DNA from 4 places in the Burkholderia sp. EMB26 genome. Region 4 is predicted to be linked to each of the others. Evidence: riboswitches for the same ligand, from Rfam matches in the RefSeq annotation. Region 4 holds a riboswitch; each other region holds the start of a gene.
The links. Region 4 has a riboswitch for cobalamin ahead of cobG (precorrin-3B synthase). Riboswitches for the same ligand answer to the same signal wherever they lie in the genome.
Positions count from the first base shown of each region.

Region 1 (2,196 bases), 910 kb from region 4:
GGTGCATTGTACGACGGATTTCCTCCGCCGGAAATGCTTCACCATGCCGCACGCTCGTTTGCAGCCGCAGCAATTCCGATGCGAGCGACAGCGCCGCCATCACCGCGATGCGATCGGTGCCGCGTACCGAGCTGTTCGAGCGGATTTTCGACATTTCGGCGTCGACGCGCGCGACCGCTTCGAGCAGCGCCGCTTCGGTCTCGGCCGAACAGGCGAGCCGATAGGGCTGACCGAGAATCGAGACTTCGATCTGCTTGGTGCTCATGCATGTTCTCCGTGGCTGGCCGCGTCATCGCCATCCGTGCGCGCCTGCGCATCCAGCAGGTCGAGCTGGTTGTCGGCTTGCTCCGCGCTCTTCGAGCGCGGCAGCTTTTCGAGAATCGCGTTCAGTTTCACCTGGGCGTCGTCGATCTTCGCCGACAGCGTGTCGCGCTCGGCCGCGAGCGCATTGCGTTCGTCGCGCAGCTGCGCGAGTTCCGCGCGGACCGTGTCCGCTTCCGCGCGCAATTGCGCGACCTGCTCCTCGAGCGCGAGCCGTTCCGAGTGATAGCGCTTGTTCAGCGAAATCAGACGGCCAATATTTTGAGATAGGGTTTCGAGTTCGTTGAGCATTTGCTGCGTCCTCTAAAGACCCAGCATTTTAGCGCGGAATAACGCGCAATCCGACATCTGTAACGTTTCCAGTCGTAACACCCCTGCTTCTTGCCGCGAATAGGCGCGTCCCGCGTGTCTCCGGACGCTTCCTTGACGCTCGCGCGACCGGCTCCTAAACTGGCGCCGCCTCGGTGCTCGCGCGCAGGACGCGCGGTTAAACGGGAAGCAGGGTGCGGGCTCCGCGAGCGCGTCAACCTGCGCTGCCCCCGCAACGGTAAGCGGCCGCGTCGCATGACGCAGGCCGGCTCGGGCGCGTTTCGCGTGCAGGTCGCACGCGGGCGCGGGCCACTGCGCGTCATCGCGCGGGAAGGCGAGCCGGACCGCCGCCAGCCCGGATACCGGCCGAGACGGGGAGCCCGCACGGGCTCCATGACGCGCGGCCTGCGGGGAAGCGGGGCGCGCAATGCTTCACGGAACGTTCTTCGATGCCGACCCCAATCGTCCGCCACGCGCCCCCGTCGCGCCCGGCCGGCCCCTGCAAGCGGATGCGCCGTGCGTCGGGCGCGCGGCCGTGCGCCGCATGAGCGCCGCACGCGCCACTGTCATCTGGGCCGCGCTGGCCGCCGTGGTCGCATTGCTGTTCGTCGCGTCGCTGTCGATCGGCAGCGTGCCGATGTCGCCGTGGCAGGCACTCGCTTCGCTCGTGCCGCACGGCGGCGATACCCTGTTTGCCGATATCGTCCGCACGCTGCGCCTGCCGCGCGCGCTCGCGGGTTTCGCGTGCGGCGCGCTGCTCGCGCTGGCCGGCGCGTTGTTGCAAGTGCTGCTGCGCAATCCGCTCGCGGAGCCGTACGTGCTGGGCGTGTCCGGCGGCGCGGCCGGCTTCGCGCTCGTCGCGATGATCGCGGGCGGCGCGTGGTGGCTCGTCGACGCATCCGCGTTCGCCGGTTCGCTCGTCTCGGTCGCGCTCGTGCTCGGTCTCGCCAGACGCGAGCTGTGGCGCGGCGAATCGCGCGACGCATCGCCGCGGCTGCTGCTCACCGGCGTCGTGATCGCGGCGGGATGGGGCGCGCTCGTCACGCTGTTGCTGTCGCTCGCGCCCGATGCGCGGCTGCGCGGCATCATCTTCTGGCTGACGGGCGACCTGAACGGCGCGACGGCGCCGTGGTTCGCGTGGGGCGCGCTGTTGCTGAGCGCGTGCGTCGCGCTGCCGGCCGCGTCGCAACTGAACGTGCTGCTGCGCGGCGACGCGACCGCGCAGGCGCTCGGCGTGCCGGTCGCGCGGCTGCGCGTGCGGATCTATCTCGTCGCGTCGCTGGCCGCCGCCGCTGCCGTGACGACGGCCGGCACGATCGGCTTCGTCGGGCTCGTCGTGCCGCATGCGCTGCGGCTCGCGTTCGGCAACGACCAGCGGATGCTGCTGCCGGCCGCGATGCTCGCGGGCGGTGGCGGCGTGATGGCGGCCGACCTGCTCGCGCGCACCGCGATCGCGCCCGCGCAACTGCCGGTCGGCGTGATGACCGCGTTGATCGGCGTGCCGGTGTTCCTGTGGATGTTGCTGAGGAGGCCGATGCGATGACGGGCGCCACATCGTACGCCGCC
Region 1 covers NZ_CP078070.1:2,792,035-2,794,230, reverse strand. Annotated here, with positions in the region: gene KU887_RS13150 (cell division protein ZapA) at 1-265, opposite strand, end outside; gene KU887_RS13145 (ATPase) at 262-612, opposite strand; cobalamin riboswitch at 767-1,016, shown strand; gene KU887_RS13140 (iron ABC transporter permease) at 1,058-2,173, shown strand; gene KU887_RS13135 (ABC transporter ATP-binding protein) at 2,170-2,196, shown strand, end outside.
Region 1: another riboswitch for cobalamin. It lies ahead of KU887_RS13140 (iron ABC transporter permease); the one in region 4 lies ahead of cobG (precorrin-3B synthase).

Region 2 (2,196 bases), on a different replicon from region 4:
AACGCCGGTGCCGGTGCGTTCGCCGCGTTCGACCCACGCACCGAACAGCAGGCCGATCGTCGTCCACATGATCACCTGCATGCCGATGGCCGCCACGCGGAACTTCCACAGCAAGGCCGCCGGGAAATCGGCCGGCAACTCGCTGACCGACGGCAGCCCGATCTGCACGGCCGCGATGATCGCGACAAACACGAGCCCGGCGACGATCGACGCGTTCCACTGCCCGAGCTTCGCCACCAGATGGCGGCGCACGCTGACCGAGAACACCATCGTTGCGACCGAGATCGCGATCATCAGGAAGAACAGACCCGTGCGATACCCGATCGTATCGGGGTCGCCGACCGACGGCGGATTGGCCGGGTACTTGAGGTTCGGCACGATCACGAGCGCGACGAACGCCGCCAGCGCGAGCCAGGCGGCCAGCGGCCGTGCCGGCAGGCGGCTGCCGCGTCCGTACGCATACGCGAAGACCAGCGAGAACAGCCCGCCGAATGCCGCGCCGTAGGTCACGACGCCCGTCAGTAGCCCGAGGCCGGCCTGCGTGTGGCGGCTGACCAGTTCCGGCTCCGGTGCCTCGCCTTGGGCGGCGGCGGTTTTCTCTTCGAGGGCGATCGCCTGATCGACTTGCGGTTCGCCGACGACTTTCGCGAAACCGAACGTGAGGAGGCCCGCGGCGATGCCTGCGAGCATCCCGCGCATGAGCAGCTTTCCGACCATCTTTTACTCCGCGTCAGTGGCAGGGAAAGCCGAGCAGATGGCGGCCGTCGTGGACGAATTCGTGGACATACATGCCCGGCACGAGCGACGTCGCGCCCTGTTCCGCACCGACGAAATAGAGTGCGAGCAGCAGGATCAGGCCGACGAACACGGCCCACGGCAACAGCTCACGGACGGGGATGGGTGCCGGCACGACCGCCGGCTTCAGCACTGCTTCGCTCATGGATGCACCTCAGGGGAATCGCGCCCCGACAAATGATGGATGGGTACGAAGGCAGGTCTGGCTTCCGGGATCATCGATTCCCCGGTTACAGTGGCGCGACCGCGCCGGAATTGCACCGGCTTCCGCGCTTCGTATCGGGCGAATTGTACGCGCGAACGTTCGCGTATTGAAGCGACGACAGATGGGCAAGCGCGCCCCGCTCCGGATCATCCGACCACCGACATGAACCTGCATGCCTCGCTGCGCCTGATCGCGCACGCCTCGACCCGCGCGATGCGCACCGGCACGTTTCCCGACGACGATCCGCTCGACGCGCGCGGGCTTGCCGAAGCCGCCGCGCTGCACGGCCGGTGGACGGCCATCGCCGGCTCGCTCGTGCTGTGCAGCCCGGCACGCTGCGCAACGCAGACCGCCGACGCACTCGGGCTGCACGCCGACATCGACGACGCGCTGCGCGACATCGACTACGGCGACTGGCGAGGCAAGCGGCTGCACGATCTCGCACGCGATCTGCCTGACGAACTTGCCACGTGGATCGGCACGCCGTCCGCGTCGCCGCATCGCGGCGAATCGTTCGACGCCGCCGCACGTCGGGTCGGCACGTGGTTCGACGGGTTGCCGCGCGAGCGCGACGTCATCGCGATCACGCATGCGCCGATCGTCCGCGCGGCCATCGCGCATGTGCTGCGGATGGACCACGCCGCGGCCGCGCGTCTCGACGTTGCGCCGCTGTCGTGCACGACGTTCGTCGCGTCGCCGGCCGGCTGGACGTTGGCGGCGACGGATGATGAGCAGCGCGATACCGGCGCGTAAGCCGCTGTCGTGTTCACTATGTGAGTGATCGACGCGACTCGCTGCCTCGCATGCCGCCACTCGCCTTACATCCCCGTAAGACACACCGTTCGTCGTCCCGACTGTCATCAAACTGACTGCTAGCCGCAGCTAGGATCGGACGCGGTTCCCTACGAGATGCCGTCATGAATCAACCTGCTTCGTCCGCCCCGAACAATCCGGGCTCCGTCGCGCGCACCCGGCAGGTCGGCTATGCCGCCTTCCTGCTGGTGCTCGTGCTCGGCGCCGTCTATATCGCCACCCACCTGGTCGCCGATCTGGCGCCGGTCCGCGAAGGGACGCTGTTCCCGTACCTGCTGCTCGGCGCCGCCCTGCTGATCGCGCTGGGCTTCGAATTCGTCAACGGCTTCCACGACACCGCGAACGCGGTCGCGACCGTGATCTATACGCACTCGCTGACGCCG
Region 2 covers NZ_CP078071.1:1,663,267-1,665,462, forward strand. Annotated here, with positions in the region: gene KU887_RS24210 (CbtA family protein) at 1-717, opposite strand, end outside; gene KU887_RS24215 (CbtB-domain containing protein) at 731-940, opposite strand; cobalamin riboswitch at 973-1,116, opposite strand; gene KU887_RS24220 (histidine phosphatase family protein) at 1,163-1,753, shown strand; gene KU887_RS24225 (inorganic phosphate transporter) at 1,918-2,196, shown strand, end outside.
Region 2: another riboswitch for cobalamin. It lies ahead of KU887_RS24215 (CbtB-domain containing protein); the one in region 4 lies ahead of cobG (precorrin-3B synthase).

Region 3 (2,196 bases), on a different replicon from region 4:
GAGTTTCGCCGGATCGAGATCGGCCAGTACGACGCGCATGCCGAGCGCGGCCGCGTGGCGTGCCAGCCCGCTGCCGATGCCGCTGGCCGCGCCGGTAATCACGGCGGTGCCGCCGTCGAAGCGAATCGAATCGGTCATGTCGGTCAACGTCCTGTCGGGTCGGATGCGCGGCGCTGCGCGAGCGTGCACTGGCCGGCGAGGAACCGGCTTCGGGTGTCGGTCATGATGTCTCCTGTCATCGAGTGCGGGCCGTTCAGCTCGAACCCGCGATATCCACACGGTGCAATACGCGCCCGGGTTCCGCCTCGCCCGTTTGAACGAGATCGCGCACGCGAGCGGCAGGTTCGAACGGGAAACTGTCGAGGAAAGCGCGGCCCGCGCAACGCGCCGAGCCGGTTCCGGCTCGAGGGCACGCGCTCGCCCCGTTTCGTCAGACCAGACGCACGGCCCGCGCGCATGAAACGAAAGGATCCGGAAAGCTGACGCGGGACAATGACGTTTTTTCGCATCCGCAGGCAGCCGGACGATTGACGTGCGCGAGCGCACGCCATTACCCTTGCGCGCTGATGGTTCCCAGGGATGGGATCAAAAGGGAACGCAGGCGAGGCAACGCCTCGAAGCTGCGGCTGCCCCCGCAACTGTGAGCGGCGAATCCGTGCCACCGCATGCCACTGGGAAACCGGGAAGGCCCGCACGGATGACGACCCGCGAGCCAGGAGACCTGCCATCGACCCGAGGTCCAGGCAGCCGCACCGGGCGGGGTGTCCCGATGCGCCAGGCACCGCCCCCGGGTGGTCGCCCGTTGCATGGACGACCCGACCTCAGGATCCACCAGATGTCCATCGTTCCCGAATCCGCTTCCCGGCCGGAAGCGTCGCACCGACACGCCGTCGGCATCCGTTGCTTGTCCGCCCTCCGCTCACGATCGCCGTACCCGCTACTCGCTTTGTCCCGCCGTCTCATGAACCTTCGTCACCTGCTCGCCACGTCCGCCGCCACCGCGCTGCTTTCCCCGCTCGCCCATGCGGCCGGCGACACGGCGCCTGCGCAGCCCGCCGGGCCCGCGGAAGGGGCGGACCTGCCGACGATCAGCGTGACCGACACGCGGCACCTGCCCGAATCGTTCGACCGGCGCTACGCGTCGACCCAGGTGCTCACGCGCGACGATCTCGACCGGCTGTCGCCGGCCGACCCGAGCATCACGCAGGCGCTCGCGACGCTGCCGGGCGTGACCGTCACGCAGAACGGCGGGCCCGGCTCGTCCGCGTCGGTCAGCATCCGCGGTTCGTCGGCGAGCCAGGTCGCCGTGTTCATCGACGGCATCCGGATCGGCTCGCCGACCACCGGCATCGCGCCGTGGGCCGACCTGCCGACCGACGCGTTCGAGCGCGTCGAGGTGATCTCCGGGCCGGCCGCCGCGTCGTTCGGCAACAACGCGATGGGCGGCGTCGTGCAACTCTTCACGCGCCGCGCCGCCCAACAGCCGAACCAGACCACCGTGTCGTTCGGCGGCGGCACGAACAAGACGTTCGACACGCGGTTCCGCACGTCGGGCACAGTGCCGTCGACGGGGCCGCTGGCCGCGCTCGGCGGGCTCACCTATTCGCTCGGGCTGCACGACTACAACACGGCCGGCATCGACGCGACGCGGCCGTTCTTCTACGGTCACGAAGACGGCCGCAATCCGTATCACGCGCAGGATCTCGACGCGCGGCTCGGCTATGCGCGCGACAACTGGTCGATCTCGACGTTCGCGCTGTACCACCGCTCCGACCTGTCCTACGACAACAGCGGCTACGCGAATCGCGAGCTCGATCACCAGCTGACGACCGGCGTCGCGTTCCATCTCGACATCACGCCCGATACGCAATTCGACCAGTCGTTCGGTTATGCGAACGACCGCCAGTTCATCTATGCGGACAACCCGGCCCTCGCGACGGACCAGATCAATTCGCAACGCATCAGCACGTCGACGTCGCTGACCCATCAGGCGCACGGATTTCATCTGTTCGGCCTGCCGCTGTCGGGCGAATCGAAGCTCGCCTACGATTTCACGCGCGAACAGGCATTCCTGCCGGTCGACATTCCCGGTGGCGTACCGACGCGCAACGATTCCGCGTTCTCGCTGCACCAGTCGGCGACGCTCGGCAGCGTGACGATGTTCGTCGCGGGTCGCCACGAGATCGTCGCCGGGCA
Region 3 covers NZ_CP078071.1:629,909-632,104, forward strand. Annotated here, with positions in the region: gene KU887_RS19500 (SDR family NAD(P)-dependent oxidoreductase) at 1-138, opposite strand, end outside; cobalamin riboswitch at 551-744, shown strand; gene KU887_RS19505 (TonB-dependent receptor domain-containing protein) at 962-2,196, shown strand, end outside.
Region 3: another riboswitch for cobalamin. It lies ahead of KU887_RS19505 (TonB-dependent receptor domain-containing protein); the one in region 4 lies ahead of cobG (precorrin-3B synthase).

Region 4 (2,196 bases):
CGAGGCGCGCCGCGGCGAGCGACAGCGACGACGGCGCGGGCAGCACGCGCCATTCGTCGGGAGAAAGCTGGCGGGCGAGCGTCGCGCCGACGCCGAACAGCATCGGGTCGCCGCTCGCGAGTACGCACACCGGCGCGCCGCGGCGCGCGAGCAGCCCCGACAGGTCGAACGGCGACGGCCATGCTTCGCGCGTCGCGCGCAGTCGCGCGGGCAGCATGTCGAGCTGCCGCTTCGCGCCGACCACGTGCGCCGCATCGAGCAGCGCGCGCCGCGCGTGGCGTCCGAGCCCCGCGTAACCGTCGTCGCCGATGCCCACTACCGTCAGCCACGCCGTCATGCACCCTTCCCCATCGTTCGATTCCATCGTGTCGCCGCGCGGCCGTGAAAGCGCCGGTGCAGCCGTCCGCGTTGCAAAAAACGGCATGGTACCGTGTTCCACCCCGCGTTTCATCTGCCCGCCCGCCCGCGCGCGGCCGTTGCCCGCTTCGCTCGCCGCGAACCGCCAGCCGGTCGCGAATCGCGACCGAAATCGGGTATCCTACGGCCGTTCGTTCGCCGGTGCCCTTCGGGGCCGAAGAGGGAACACAGGGCGCACCGCGCGCCGCTGTGGCTGCCCCCGCAACTGTAGACAGCGAGCCGATCTCCCTCCTCATGCCACTGGTTTCACCGGGAAGGCCGGGAGTCGGCGCCGACCTGTCAGCCAGGAGACCTGCCGGCCAGAAAGTGCGTGCGTGCCAGTCGGCGTCGGGCGGGGTGTACCGATGCGTTGGCCGCGGCGCCACACTGTTCCGGTATCCCGTTGAGTTCCGCCCCCGATTCGATTCCTGCGTCGCCCGTCGTGCGCCCGTCGGCCTGCCCGGGGCTCGTGCGCGTGGTCGCGGCCGCCGACGGCGGGTTGTGCCGGATCAAGCTGCCGGGCGGCCGGCTCGACGCGCGCCAGGCGCGTGCGATCGCCGCCGCCGCGCGCCGGTACGGTTCCGGCGCGATCGATGCGACCAATCGTGCGAATCTCCAGTTGCGCGGCATTCGCGACGGCGCGGCCGATGCGTTGACCCACGCGTTGCTCGACGCGGGGCTCGGCCCGCGCGCAAGCGCCGGCGACACCGCCGCCGAGGCGGCCGCGCTCGCGGCGAGCGACGACGTCCGCAACGTGCTGCTCAGCCCGCTCGCCGGGCACGACCCGGCCGCGCTCGTCGATAGCCACGCGCTCGCCGTGCCGCTGCTCGACATGCTGGCGAACGAGCCGCGCCGCGGCGAACTGTCGCCGAAATTCTCGATCCAGCTCGATGGCGGCGAAGCGGTCGCGGCGCTCGATCATCCGCACGACATCTGGCTCGCCGCGTGGCGCCGCGCCGACGGCGCGGTACGTCTTGCGGCGGGGCTGGCCGGCTGTCCGCCGGTGGCGCCCGGCGACCGGCCCGCGTCGGTCGACGTGTCGCCCGATCAGGGCGTCGCGCTGGTGCGCGCGCTGCTGCGTGCGTTCCTCGATCTCGCGCCGGCCGACGTCACGCGGATGCGCGCGTTGCTCGCGATGTGCGGCGAACGCACGCTGTTCGAACGCGCCCGGCGCTACCTGCCCTTTCCGCTCGCGGCCGATCCGGCGCTTGCCGGCTGGCGGCGCACGCATGCCGACCCGGCGTTGCGTTTCGGCGCGCAGCCGTCGCGCGCCGCGACCCGCTGCAGCGTCGGCGCGCAATTCGCGCTCGGGCGGCTCGACGCGGCGCAACTGGAACGGCTCGCCGCGCTGGCCGAAGCCGACGGCGACGGCACGCTGTCGATGACGCCGTGGCAAGGCGTGTTCATGCACGGCGTGCCGAACGAACGTGCGGTGGCAATGCGCGAAGCACTCAAGTCGCTCGGCCTCGTAGGCGCGGCGTCCGAGCCGCTGGCGGCGCTCGTCGCCTGTACCGGCAGCGCGGGCTGCGCGAAAGCGCACGCCGACACGAAACACGACGCACTCGCGCTCGCCGCCCGCATCGGCCGGCCGCTCGACGTGCACCTGACCGGCTGCGCGCGCCACTGCGCGCTGCCGCATCCCGCGACGCATACGCTCGTCGCGGTGGCGCCCGCACACTACGACCTTTACCGGCGCGACGCGACCACGGGCCTCGGCGCCCTGCTCGCGCGCCATCTGACGATTGACCAGGCCGCGGTCCGACTCATGGACGCGCGGCACAGCCAGGACACCACCGATGC
Region 4 covers NZ_CP078070.1:1,886,836-1,889,031, reverse strand. Annotated here, with positions in the region: gene cbiE (precorrin-6y C5,15-methyltransferase (decarboxylating) subunit CbiE) at 1-337, opposite strand, end outside; cobalamin riboswitch at 540-732, shown strand; gene cobG (precorrin-3B synthase) at 839-2,196, shown strand, end outside; gene KU887_RS08850 (precorrin-8X methylmutase) at 2,193-2,196, shown strand, end outside.